3 regions of the Pseudarthrobacter sp. NPDC058119 genome follow, and region 1 is predicted to be linked to each of the others. Evidence: riboswitches for the same ligand, from Rfam matches in the RefSeq annotation. Region 1 holds a riboswitch; each other region holds the start of a gene.
The links. A riboswitch is a leader RNA that binds a small molecule or an ion and turns the genes downstream of it on or off. The one in region 1 is predicted to bind cyclic di-AMP.
Positions count from the first base shown of each region.

Region 2: another riboswitch for cyclic di-AMP. It lies ahead of ACFVTD_RS17120 (LysM peptidoglycan-binding domain-containing protein); the one in region 1 lies ahead of ACFVTD_RS13030 (hypothetical protein).
Region 3: another riboswitch for cyclic di-AMP. It lies ahead of ACFVTD_RS19995 (M23 family metallopeptidase); the one in region 1 lies ahead of ACFVTD_RS13030 (hypothetical protein).

Region 1 covers NZ_JBHVTN010000005.1:264,107-268,376, forward strand. Annotated here, with positions in the region: gene upp (uracil phosphoribosyltransferase) at 1-348, shown strand, start outside; partial or broken gene ACFVTD_RS13025 (glyoxalase superfamily protein) at 391-765, shown strand; gene ACFVTD_RS13030 (hypothetical protein) at 1,064-1,774, opposite strand; cyclic di-AMP (ydaO/yuaA leader) riboswitch at 1,780-1,942, opposite strand; gene ACFVTD_RS13035 (ArnT family glycosyltransferase) at 2,130-4,270, opposite strand, start outside.
Region 2 covers NZ_JBHVTN010000008.1:143,255-147,524, reverse strand. Annotated here, with positions in the region: gene ACFVTD_RS17135 (DNA alkylation repair protein) at 1-433, opposite strand, end outside; gene ACFVTD_RS17130 (TraR/DksA family transcriptional regulator) at 430-789, opposite strand; gene ACFVTD_RS17125 (lytic transglycosylase domain-containing protein) at 811-2,175, opposite strand; cyclic di-AMP (ydaO/yuaA leader) riboswitch at 2,398-2,598, shown strand; gene ACFVTD_RS17120 (LysM peptidoglycan-binding domain-containing protein) at 2,602-3,450, shown strand; gene ACFVTD_RS17115 (YdiU family protein) at 3,561-4,270, opposite strand, start outside.
Region 3 covers NZ_JBHVTN010000012.1:17,684-21,953, forward strand. Annotated here, with positions in the region: gene serC (phosphoserine transaminase) at 25-1,155, opposite strand; gene ACFVTD_RS19990 (metal-dependent transcriptional regulator) at 1,451-2,152, shown strand; cyclic di-AMP (ydaO/yuaA leader) riboswitch at 2,260-2,501, shown strand; gene ACFVTD_RS19995 (M23 family metallopeptidase) at 2,512-3,333, shown strand; cyclic di-AMP (ydaO/yuaA leader) riboswitch at 3,446-3,640, shown strand; gene ACFVTD_RS20000 (C40 family peptidase) at 3,711-4,270, shown strand, end outside.

The DNA.
Region 1 (4,270 bases):
GGTTTCCTGGGCATGGCCCGGGATGAGGAAACACTGGACATCATCACCTACGCCGAGCGCCTCCCCGAGGACCTGACCGGCCGGCAGGTGTTCGTCCTGGACCCGATGCTGGCCACCGGCGGTACGCTGCGCGAGGCCATCAAGTTCCTGTTCAAGCGGGGCGCGTCCGACGTCACCTGCATCTGCCTGCTGGCGGCTCCCGAGGGCCTGGCCAAGCTGGAGGAGGAACTGGGCGATGCAAACGTGCACATCGTCCTGGCCTCCATCGACGAGAAGCTCAACGAGAAGTCCTACATCGTTCCGGGGCTGGGCGACGCCGGGGACCGCCTCTACGGCATCGCCGGGTAGCCTCCCCTTTCCCGCACCGGTTCCCGCCGCTAGCCTGTGCGGATGGACTGGAAACTCGAACTTGCCTTTGTCCCTGTCTCCGACGTTGACCGCGCCAAGGATTTCTACGTCAACAAGGTGGGCTTCAACGCCGACTACGACGAGCGGCCTTCGGACGACATCCGTTTCGTGCAGCTGACGCCGCCCGGTTCAGCCTGCTCCATCTGCATCGGCGAGGGTCTGACCGACGCACCTCCCGGCAGCGGGTCAAACCTGCAACTGGTGGTCAGCGATATCACCGCGGCGCATGACTTCCTGAAAACCAACGGCGTGGATGTCAGTGACGTGGACGTCCAGGACTGGGGCCATTTCGTGTACTTCGCCGATCCGGACGGCAACAAGTGGTCAGTGCAGTACATCCCGTGGCGGAACGCCGGGGCAGTCGCTGCCGAAAGCTCTGCTGCACAAGGCGGCGCCGGCCAAGGCAACGCGGCACAAGGGAACTCTGCACTGGGCAACTCTGCGCATGGCAGCTCTGCACAAAGCCCTGCACCTTAAACCGCTGCGGGCCGCATCCCTGTGGATGCGGCCCGCAGCGGTTTGCGGTGTTCCCTGCCGGGCCCACGCCCAAGGCGTACGACGGCGGGGAGCCGGGACGCGTCGTCGGGCGTCCGTTAATACCGGAAAGCCTCAGCTGGAAGCGCCGCTTCGCCGCGTTGCGGCAGGGGAGTGGTGCCTAGTACCAGTTGTGCGCCAGGTGGAAGTTCAGCGCGCCGCAGGGGGACTGGTAGCTCTTCTTGATGTAGTCCAGGCCCCAGTTGATCTGGGTGCGGTAGTTGGTGAGGTAGTCCGCGCCCGAGCTGGCCATCTTCTCGGCCGGGAGGGACTGGACGATTCCGTACGCCCCGCTGCTGGGGTTGGTAGCCGTGGTGGTCCAGTCGGATTCCTTGGTCCACAGGGTCTGCAGGCACTGCATTTGGTCCGGTCCCCAGCCGAAGGTGGCCAACTGGCCGGCCGCGTAGGCCTGGGCGCCGGCGGGATCGTTCACCGCGACGGCGGGTGCAGGCTCGGGTGCGGGTGCGGGTGCGGGTGCGGGGGCAGGTGCCGGGGCTGCCGGTGCGGGAGCCGCAGGAGCTGCTGCCGGAGCCGGTTCAGCCGCCTGCGGGGCGACGCTGATGGCTGCGGGAGCGGGGCTCTCCACCGGGTTGGAGCGGATTTCGCTCTTCTCGATGCTCATTTGGGCGTCGGCTGCTGCCGTGTTTGACTGGGTGGAAGACGCCGGGGTCATGTTGCTGGTGGCCTGTCCGGCCGCGCCTACCCCCACCAGCACCGCGCACGATGCCGCAAGGACGGCGGCGCGCTGGCCCCAGGTGGTCTTCTTGGCCTGCTGCTTGGCTTTGTGTTTAGCCTTGGCATGCAGGCGTGCTTCTGCCGTGTTTTTGGACATGATTGATCGCCTCTCACACCTGCGGAGTTAGCTGTCGGGTTCGGATGAGGGCATCCGGCCACACGGAAAGAAATCACGTGCTGGCTTAACCCCAAGGGCAGTCATTGCCCGGGACGGTGGGTCCCCCGCCTCTGCCGTTGCTCAATCGGAATCCGGGGAAGCGGCAGAGCTTGGCGTCAACCCGGGATATGCGGCCCGAACGGGGACCGCACCCAATCGACGGTACACGAAGATTAAGAGGAAGTCACATTTAGGTAACGGAAGTCACGGATCCAGCGCGTCGGTTTGCCGCCGTGGCAAAGAGGATTGAGGCGGTCCGGCCCGTAAGCCCTTCGGTTCGGGCCGGACCGCATCGCTACTGGCCTGCCAGGGCGTACACCGTGGTGCCACCTATGCTCTGCGACTGGAAATTGGCTGCCACCCACTCAGCAATCTGGGTTGCTGCATCCGAGCCGCTGGTGGAGCGCATGGTCCCGCCCGCGATGAAGAAATGGATCTTGCCCTGGGACACCAGCTCCTGGAACTGCGCGAGCGTGGGGGAGGGATCGGTGCCGTTGAAGCCGCCCACCGCCATGACCGGAAGTTCGGTTGCCAGTTGGTAGCCGGCGGCGTTGTTGGAACCAACCACGGCGGCGGCCCAGGTGTAGCCCGATGCCCCGGCCTGGAGCGCGGTGACCAGGTCCGCCGACGGCGTGGGGGCACCCAGGAGCCCACCCATGACTCCGCCTCGGTTCCCGGCGAACCCCGTGCCGCCTTGGGTACCTGGCTGTCGGAAGGTTTGTCCCGGAGTGCCCTGTCCCCGAGTGGCCTGTCCCGGAGTGCCTTGGGCTGTGTTCCCCGTGCCCGTGCCATTGGGGCCGAATCCGTTCCGGTTAACCCCGGTGCCGCCGGGCGCGCCGCCGGGCCCCGCACCGAACCCTGACGTGGGTCCTGCGCTGACGATTGCCCCGCTGTGCGCCGTCGCTGCCGTGGAGACGGAATAGGCCAACGGCCCGGCGAGCGACGCTGCAATGGCGAGCGCCGCCGTCGTCCGCTGCAGGGAGTGGCGGCCCATGAACCTGGTGAGGCCCACTCCGGCTGCCGCCGCCAGGCCCGCCGCCAGCACCAGCCAGCGCAGCCACGGACCGTAGGCCGATGTGGTGCCCAGCAGGGAAAACGCGGTCAGGGCTGCCGCTGCGACGGCCGCCGCGAGCAGGATTGCAGCGGCCGGCTGCTGCCGGTGCTGCCACAGGAGGACTGCGCCCAGGCCGGTAAGTGCCGCAATTCCCGGCGCCAGCGCCACCGCGTAATAGGGGTGGATGATGCCGGCCATGAAGCTGAATACCAGGCCCGTCACCAGCACCCACGAGCCCCAGGCCACGACGGACGCACGCACCTGATCAGTCCGCGGCGCCCGCCGGCCCACCCACAGCAGGCCTGCCGCAAGGATCAGGGCGGAGGGAAGCAGCCACGCTATCTGGCCACCGAACTCGCTGTTGAACATCCGGAACAGGCCGGGCACGCCCCACCCGTTGGCGCCGCCCACGCTGCCTGTTTCGTCGCCCGTCAGTCGGCCCAATCCGTTGTAGCCAAGGGTGAGCTCCAGGATGGAGTTGTCCTGCGACCCGCCAATATACGGCCGCATGCCGGCAGGCGTCAGTTCCACCGCCGCGAGCCACCAGCCGGCGGACACCACCATCGCTGCCCCTGCGGCGGCCAGCCGCAGGAACCGCCGGCCCAGCCTGCCCGGTCCGGCAACCAGGTAGGCCAGGGCAAACCCGGGAACCACCAGCAGGACCTGCAACTGCTTGGCCAGGAAGCCGAAGCCCAGGAACACGCCGGCCAGCAGGAGCCAGCGCAGCCGGTCCTGCTGGATTGCCCGGAGGACCCCGTACGCGGCCGCAGTCATGAGCAGCACCAGCAGGGCGTCAGGGTTGTTGAACCGGAACATCAGCGTGGCAACCGGCGTGAGGGCAAGGACGGCCGCCGCCAGCAACCCTGCCCGGTGGGCGAGCGTGGCGTCACCGGTGGCCTGCACCGTGGACCGGCGCACCGCAAGGTGGAGCAGCCAGGCGGCCCCGACCCCCATCAGCGCCTGCGGAACCAGGATGCTCCACGGGTTCAGTCCGAAGATCCGGACAGACAATCCCATGATCCACAAAGATGCCGGCGGCTTGTCCACCGTGATGGAGTTGGCGGCGTCCGAGGAACCGAAGAACCAGGCGGTCCAGTCCTGCGATCCCGCCTGGGCCGCGGCCGAATAGAACGCGTTGGCCCAGCCGGAGGCGCCGAGGTTCCACAGGTACAACACGGCCGTTCCTGCCAGTACCGCCGCCAGTTCCAGATGCCGGCGGAGTGCCAGGGGATCCCGCGGACGTCCGACGGACTTTGTTCCGCCGTCCCCCGCAGCCCGGGTCTTGGCGGCCCGGGCTTCGAACGCGCGGGGTTCGGCCGGGCGGGGTTCGGCCGGGCGTGCCCCGGAGGGCCGTTCAACGCCGGTTGCGGTGCTTGGGTATG
Region 2 (4,270 bases), on a different contig from region 1:
GTTCACGCCCGGCGAGCCCAGCCAGCAAGGGGACCAGGACATCGGAGAGCAGGGGCGCAGCCAGGTCTTCTGCCTGGGCGGAACGGAGGAACCCCTCCAGCCGGGTCAGGTCGGAATGCCGGAGCAGCCGCACCCGGGACTGCAGCAACACGACGGCGGCCAGGCGTCGCTCGAACACCGGCCGCGAACCGGGCCGCGGCTGCCCCCACAGGGCCGAGGCCAGCAGCACCGTGCCGTCGTGGTCCAGGTCCTTGAATTTCCGCAGCGCGTCACGGACAGTCCCGCGGACGGCCCCCACCGACGACCCGTAGGAGGCCAGCTGCCCGCCCAGCCGGTTCCCGACGTCGTCGGCGCGATACCAGGAGCCCTCATTCTGCAGCGTCCGGTCGACGAAATCGGCCGCCGCCGACACAACCTCCGCGGCCTCCGTCATCGCCCGCGGCCGGCCGAGGCGTGCAGGATGCAGAACGGAGTCCATGGCCTGGCCTCCAGGCGCCCCTCGGCAATGGGTTCCCCGCACACCGCGCAGGTTCCGTAGGTTCCCGCGGCCAGCCGGGCCAGCGCCGCTTCGATGTGCTCAAGGCCGGCTGAGCTTTGTTTCAGGAGCGCTGAAGCCTGCGAGAGTTCAAAGGCGATGGTGGCACCCTCGGGATCGTGCTCGTCATCCACATTTGAGCCCTGGCGCGCCGAATTTGCGGCCTCGATATCCGCCCGCAGCGCCGGCAACAGGGCCACGCGCCGGGCCCGCTCCTCCTCGAGCAGCGCGCGGAACCGTTCGAAATCAGGCATGGGGACAGCCTAGCGCGTCAATCAGTACCAGTTCAGGGCTACAGAGTGGTTCCACGCCGCGCACGGGGACCCGTAGCGGTCCCTGATGTAGCCGAGGCCCCAGTCGACCTGAGTGCGGTAGCTGGTGAGCCAGTCGCTGCCGGCACTGGCGTATTTGCCCGGCGGCAGCGCCTGGGCTATTCCATAGGCACCGGAGTAGGCGTTGGTGGCTGTGGTCAGCCAGCTGGACTCCTTGGTCCACAGCTGGGCCAGGCACAGGAACTGGTCCTGGCCCCACCCGAAGGCGCCCAAGCGACCGGATGCGTAGCTTTTGGCTCCGCCGGGATCGTTCACCGCACCGCCGGGAACGGAAGGAACGACGACGGCAGGCGGACCCGGCGGGGCCGGCGCCTCCGTGGCGGCCGGCCCGGGATCGGCGACGGGAGGCGGAGCGGGAACGGGTTGGACACCGCCGGGCTGGACACTGCCGGGCTGGACAGGACCTGCCGGGACCGGGTTCGCCGCGGGCGCCGGTGCCTTCGGCTGCTGCGCCACCGCGGCAGCTGCCTGGGCCGCGGCCTCCGCCTGCCGCCGGGCCTGCTCCTCCGCGGCGGCGCGCTTGGCCGCCTGGGCCGCCTCGTAGGCAGCCTGGGCTGCCTGGCCCTGGCGGTACTCATTCTCAAGGGCCGCCGTCGTGCCTTTCAGGGCCGCGAGCTGGGCGGTCAGCTCGCCGCCGTGGCGCTGTTCCTCCGCAACCTGCCGGGCCAGCGCATCCTGGGCCGCGCGGGCCGAGTCCAACGTGGCCTTCGCCTCCTCGGAAAGCCGCTCCCGCTCGCTCCTGGCAACCTTCTCCTGGTCGGCAAGGGCTGCGGCTGCCTTTTCCGCAGCCGATGCCTTGGCAACCAGGGCCGCAGTCTTGTCCCCCACGAGCTTTACCAGGTTCAGTCCCTGGACGCTGTTGGTTCCAAGGGCATCCAGGGCCACGAAGAACCCTGCGTTGGTTCCCCCGGTCTTGTAGGACTCGACCGCCAGGGCGCCAAGGGCTTTCCGGTACTGTGCCAACTCCGCGTTGGCGTGGGCGGTCCGGCCGGAAAGGGTTTCCAGGCGGGCAGCAGCAGCCTGCAGCCCGGCGTCGGCGGCAGCGTACTCCGCGGCCGAGCGGACAGCCGCGTCCCCAGCCGCCTCCGACTCCGCCTGGAGGCCAGACAGCAGCCCGTTGATGGTGGCGATCTCCGCCGCCTTCGACGCTTCCGAGGACTGGGCTGCCTGCACGTCTGCCCAGGAGGGGTACCCGCCGGGCGGAGGCGGGTCGTCGGCGGCGGCCGCCAGGACAGCGGTGGCGGCCAGGGCAACAGCCGCCAGGCCCCCGAGCAAAGGAAACCTGGGGCTGGTTACGAACAGGGGCATAGTCCCGAAGCTTACCGCCGGATTCGAAGGTCATACAGGAACCCGTTTCCAGATTGTTACCGTCAGCAGGGAGCCCGGGCATCAGCCGAGGTCACCCCGGAAGCAAGCTTATTGTCCACACGTTTGCGCAATTCGAGAGGGCAGCCTCGTATGTTACCTAAATGTGACAATTGGCGTGCGCGTGGGTTAGGGTCGTCAGGTGTCCCTCCCAGACGGGACATTCCCGTCAGTATGCCGAGCCCTGCCGCTGACCATGGGATCCAACCGCTCCAGTTGGCAGGGACGGGGGAACCAAGTTTCCACGGCCACATGTGGCCTAGGGGTTAAGTCGCCAGCGCCGCCCTCCATTGCGGGTCCGCTTCCGGCCGGGTATCTCCAGCCCGAACCCGACAGCTCACCCCGCAGGCATGGGAGAGGCGATCAACCGTGTCAAAAAATTCCATTTCAGCCCGTCACCGCGCGACTCCGGCCCGCTCCATTGTGCTCGAGGGCCTCGCTGTAACAGCCAGGTCGCAGGCCCGCTCACTGGGCCGCCCGGCGCTGGCCGTGGCAGCAGCGTCCGGCATTGCGTTCGGCGTCGGCGCCCCGGCCCATGCTGGCGTAACCGCCCCGGACACCACTGAGCAGACCAGCGTGCAGGCCACCGCTTCAGCACCGGCCGCCCCGGCAGCAGCCCCTGCCGCGGCAGCAGGGAACGTCCACACCGTGGTGTCCGGCGATACCCTCGGCGCCATCGCCGCAGCGTACGGCGTCAGCCTCAATGACGTCCTGTCCGCCAACGGTCTGGGCCTGTCCTCGGTCATTTACCCGGGCGACCAGATCCAGATTCCCGGCGCCGGCTACACCGCGGCACCGGCACCGGCCCCGGTTGCAGCACCCGTGCAGGCGGCAGCCGCCACCGCACCGGCCAACACCGGCATGAACATGTCCTACGCCTCCGCCACGCCCGTGGCGTCCACTACCGGCAGCGGCACCGGCGCAGCGATCCTCGCCTCGGCCTACAGCCAGCTGGGCGTCCAGCAGGACTGCACTGCCATGGTTGAAAAGGCACTGCGCTCCGTTGGCAAGTCCGTGGGCGACCTGGCCCCCACCCAGTTCTTCCAGTACGGCACGGTGGTAGGCTCTCCCGCCCCCGGTGACCTGATCATCACCTCCGGCCACGTGGGTGTTTACGCAGGCAACGGCCAGGTGGTCAGCGGCGGCGTCAACGGCTACGACACCCAGGTGCACTCCATCAGCTGGCTCGGCGGTTACTCCGCTGTGCGCGTGGCCTAGTCTTCGCGCAACCGCAGGCGCGCAACCGCGCAGGCTTTAAATCAGGAGGGCGGCAGCCGGTACACCGGCTGCCGCCCTCCTGGCGCATCCGCCCTCCGCATCCGCGGCCGTCAGGTCCCGCAGAAGGTCATGTACGCGCCGAAGTCTTCAGGGGCGCCTTCCGCGTAGCGTTCCAGGCCGGGCCGTTCGGTGAAGGGGTCGCTGACTGCCTCGAGCAGCAGCTGCAAGGGTGCCAGGTTTCCGCCCGTGGCGGCGGCCAACGCCTCCTCCACCAGGTGGTTCCTGGGAATGTAGGCCGGGTTGACGCTGTCCATCAGGCCGGCGTCCGGTTCAAGTTCCTGCCACCGCACCAGCCAGGCATCGAGGGCGGCAAGGTCAAGGACCATGCCGCGCACGGCGCGGTGGTCCCCCCGCGCGGCTTTACCCAGGTTGCGGAAGAACAGGGTGTAGTCCACGGGTCCGTCCTTCAGGATGTCCAGGACATCATCCACCAGCGTCCCGGCGCGGCTTTCATTGGCGCTGTCCAGGCCCAGCTTGGCCGTCATCCCGCGGGTCCACGCAGTGCTGTACCGGCCGCGGAAACCACCCAGGACCTCCACTGCCGGGGCCACGGCTTTTTCCTGGTCCTGGTCAATCAGCGGCAGCATGGCCTCGGCGAGCCGGGCCAGGTTCCATTCGGCCAGGACCGGCTGGTTGGCGTAGGCATAGCGTCCGCCGACGTCGATGGAACTGTAGACGGCGGCCGGGTTGAAGGCGTCCATGAACGCGCAGGGCCCGTAATCGATGGTCTCCCCCGAAATGGTCATGTTGTCCGTGTTCA
Region 3 (4,270 bases), on a different contig from region 1:
GTATGTTCCAGCTGTTTTCCGTGCCTACTTCCGCAGCTCGCCCACCACGTAGTCGATGCTGGACAGCAGGGCCGAGACATCGCTCGGCTCGATGGCCACGAAGGTGGCGATCCGGAGCTGGTTGCGGCCCAGCTTCCGGTAGGGCTCAGTATCCACGATGCCGTTGGCGCGCAGGACCTTGGCCACGGCCGCGGCATCAACCGATTCGTCGAAGTCGATGGTGGCGATGACGTTGGAGCGTTCCTCCGCCTTGGCCACGAACGGGGTGGCGAAATCAGAGGCCTCTGCCCAGCTGTAGATGCGCCCGGCGGAGTCGGCGGTGCGCGCGGCGGCGAAATCCAGGCCGCCGCTGGAGTTCAGCCACTGGACCTGGGCGTCCAGCGTGACCAGCGTGGACAGCGACGGCGTGTTGTACGTCTGGTTCAGGCGGGAATTGTCGATGGCGGTCTGAAGGTCCAGGAAGTCCGGGATCCAGCGGCCGCTTTCCTTGATCCGCGCGGCGCGCTCAACAGCGGCAGGGGAGAACAGGGCAAGCCAGAGGCCGCCGTCGGAGGCGAAGTTCTTCTGGGGCGCGAAGTAGTAGACATCGCTCTGGGCAACGTCCACGTCCAGGCCGCCGGCCGCGGAGGTGGCGTCCACCAGGACCAGCGATCCCTCGTCGGCTCCGGAAACGCGCGTGACGGGGGCGGCCACACCGGTGGAGGTCTCATTCTGGGGCCAGGCATAGACATCAACGCCGGCCTCGGCCTGGGCAGCCGGCCGGGTGCCCGGCTCGGACTTGATGATCGAGGAAGCCTCCAGGAACGGTGCCTTGTTGGTGGCCGCGGCAAACTTGGACCCGAACTCGCCGAAGGAAAGGTGCTGGGCCTTCTTCTCCACCAGGCCGAAAGCTGCCACATCCCAGAAAGCGGTGGAGCCGCCCACACCGAGAACCACTTCATAGCCCTCCGGGGCGCGGAAGAACTGGCTCAGCCCTTCGCGGACGGACCCCACCAGGTTCTTGACCGGCGCCTGGCGGTGCGAGGTGCCGAGGATGGTCTTGGACGCTGCTGCCAGTGCATCGATCTGTTCCTGGCGCACCTTTGACGGGCCGGCGCCGAACCGCCCATCCTTCGGCAGGAGGTCGGCGGGGATCGTGATGCTGGTGTCGCTCACAGGTGCTCCAATTCGGCGGGGACGAAATTTTTGGTCCGGACGGGCGGGTCATGGCCCGGCCGGCAGCAGGCGATGGCTGCGCAGCGGGCCTTCACCATTCTGCCTGAATGGCAGGGGCGGCGGGAGCCGGCAGCCCCAAAGTCCAAACGTTGAGACGGGCTGCCCGGGCGGTGCCGCACGAAGCGCAGCTATTCGGACAAACTCAAAATAGGCTAAGCTTTCCCCCGAACTACCTCGCGGGAAGAGGCGATACGGTGGGACAACGCAAGGTACTGCGCTCGAGGAGCTGAGCTGGATGACGGATCTGATCGACACTACGGAGATGTACCTCAGGACCATCCTGGAGCTTGAGGAAGAAAACATCGTTGCCCTCCGGGCCCGTATCGCCGAACGCCTGCGCCACTCCGGCCCCACCGTGTCCCAGACCATCGGCAGGATGGAGCGCGACGGGCTCGTGGTCGTCTCCGGCGACCGGCACCTGGAACTCACGGACACCGGCCGCAAGCGGGCCACCGAGGTCATGCGCAAGCACCGGCTGGCCGAACGCCTGCTGGCCGACGTGATCGGCCTGGATTGGGCCTACGTGCACGACGAAGCCTGCCGCTGGGAGCATGTCATGAGCGAGCGGGTTGAGCGGCGCATCTACGAGATGCTGGACCACCCCACCGAATCGCCCTACGGCAACCCCATCCCCGGCCTCGCCGCCCTGGGTGGACAGGCCGCCACCGCTGGCGCCGACGGGGCCATCAGCCTGGTCGAGGCCATGAAGGGCTATGCGCCGGCCTCAGTTGTCACCATCAGCCGGCTGGCCGAACCGATCCAGGTGGAGCCGGAGTTGCTGGCGCAACTGGACGAAGGCGGAATCCGGCCCGGCGCCGCCGTGGCGCTGGAACACGTGGGTGACTACATCTCGGTCCGGGTCCCGGGGATTGAGGGCGCACTGGAGTTGCCGCCTGAGGTTGCCGCACACGTTTTCGTCTCTGTGTCCCAGGCCTGAGCCCCGGGGTTGTACCCCGAAGGGGCACTTTCACGCAAAGATAACGGAATTGTTACCTAGGGTCTTAAGGCCCTATAGTGGAACCAATCGTTGATACTTAAGCGTTACCCGATCCGGAGCCGAGCTCTGCCAGCGGATCGGGTGCACGAGTCGTTACTGGCAGAGGCGGGGGAACCACAATCGGCAGCGGGGGACTGCCTTGGGGTGAAGTCCGTCAGCAGCAAGCCTCTCCAGTGAAGGATTCTTCCGGGAATACCCCTGCGCAGAAGCTTGCCATGACGGGCCGGGTCTTTGATCTCTCTGACCCGAATCCGACAGCTAACTCCGCAGGCTTTTCCAGAGAGGAACCCTTCTTGACCATGCAGACCTCCAGGGGGCGCCGCCGCGCAGCCAGCCCCCCTTCGGCGCCCCGGGTTGTCGAAGATGTAGCAGCGGAGCGCCCCCGCGATCTGCATCGCGACGCGCGCCGCCGCCGGGGGCCCCTGCGGCAGGTAACCGAATTCGCCGCCGCCAGCGGGATTGGCCAGAAGGCCGGAATCGCCCTGGCCGCCACCGGCCTGGTGTTGACGGTCACAGTACCCGCCACCAGCCCGGTCATGGCCACTGACGCTTCCGGCAACGCGCCCCTGGCGGCTTCCTCCGTCAGCCCGCAGCCGCAGATTTCCGCCGATGTGGGGGCCCAGATCGACTTCAGCCGCTCGGCTGTGGTGACCCAGGCGGATCCGGACGGGAAGCTCAAGCAGCTGCTGAGCGCCCAGTCCGCCGGCTCGGTCACGCGGGCCGCGTCGGCCGGCACCCTGGCAGCGCCACTTGCCTCCCTCACCACTGCCTCGCCGTTCGGATACAGGGTGAGCCCGATTACCGGCGGCTCCGGCGACTTCCACCGCGGCCAGGACTTCGTGGCGCAATGCGGGACGTCCGTCCTTGCTGCTGCGACCGGCACCGTTACTTTCGCAGGCTGGCACCAGTTCGGCGGCGGAAACCGGGTGGTCATCGATCACGGCAACGGGCTGGAAACCACCTACAACCACCTGTCGTCCTTCAACGTCAAGGTGGGCCAGACAGTCTCCCGCGGAGAAGTAGTGGCCCTCAGCGGCACTACGGGTGCTTCCACCGGCTGCCACCTGCACTTCGAAGTGCAGGTCAACGGTGAAGTGGTCGATCCGATGGGCTGGCTGTAACCGAATGATTGCCCACTCTCAGATCGCAGTGACCTGCCGTGACCTGAATGTGACATTGAAACAAAACTGCTGTACCGTCTAACTCGCGTCAACTTTTCCGAAGTTGACGCTCTTGAGTGGATTGCCTAACTCTGCCACCGCTCAAGGTCCGTTCGCATTTCATCGTCTGGCAGGGGCGGGGGAACCAATTTTGGCCTTCTCTCCAGAAGGCCTTGGGGTTAAGTCACGAGCTTCCCAGGAAGCAGTGTGGCCGGGTGACTCCCATCCGAATCCGACAGCTCACCTCGCAGGCATTGGGAGAGGCTACCTTCGTGTCTTCACGCCATCATTCTGCGCGCCACCGTGCGCAAACGGTTCGCACCAGCCCCTTGGACGCCGTGTCCAAGGCCGTGAGTGCAAATGCCGGGACCGTAGGCCGCCAGGCTGCCGTAGTGGCAGCCGCTTCGGGCCTCATCCTGAGCATGGGCCTGCCCGCCAATGCAGCTGACACCACCGCCGGCGTCTCTGCATCCACTGAGTCCGGCTCGGCGCAGACGGCCCTGGCCGTCACCGCTGCCCCTACGGCCACGGTTTCCTTTGAGCGCCCGGTCGTCAAGACCACCGCCGCTCCGAAGGTGGAAACCGTGCGTCCCCAGTCCACGGCACCGGCCGACCGCGCCGCCACCGCCGGCCAGGACTCCGCTCCCACCGCCAAGGTTGCCGAGACTGTGTCCGCCGCAACCTCTGGCATTGCAGCCATCGCCTACACCGGCATCGGCCACTCCTACGTATGGGGCGGCACCAGCCCGGTCACCGGCTGGGACTGCTCCGGGTTCGTCCAGTGGGTCTACGCACAGGCCGGGATCAGCATCCCCCGCACCAATGCGTGGAGCATCATGACCCCCACCTCCACGCCGCAGCCGGGCGACCTCGTTGTCCAGAACGGCGGCGCGCACGT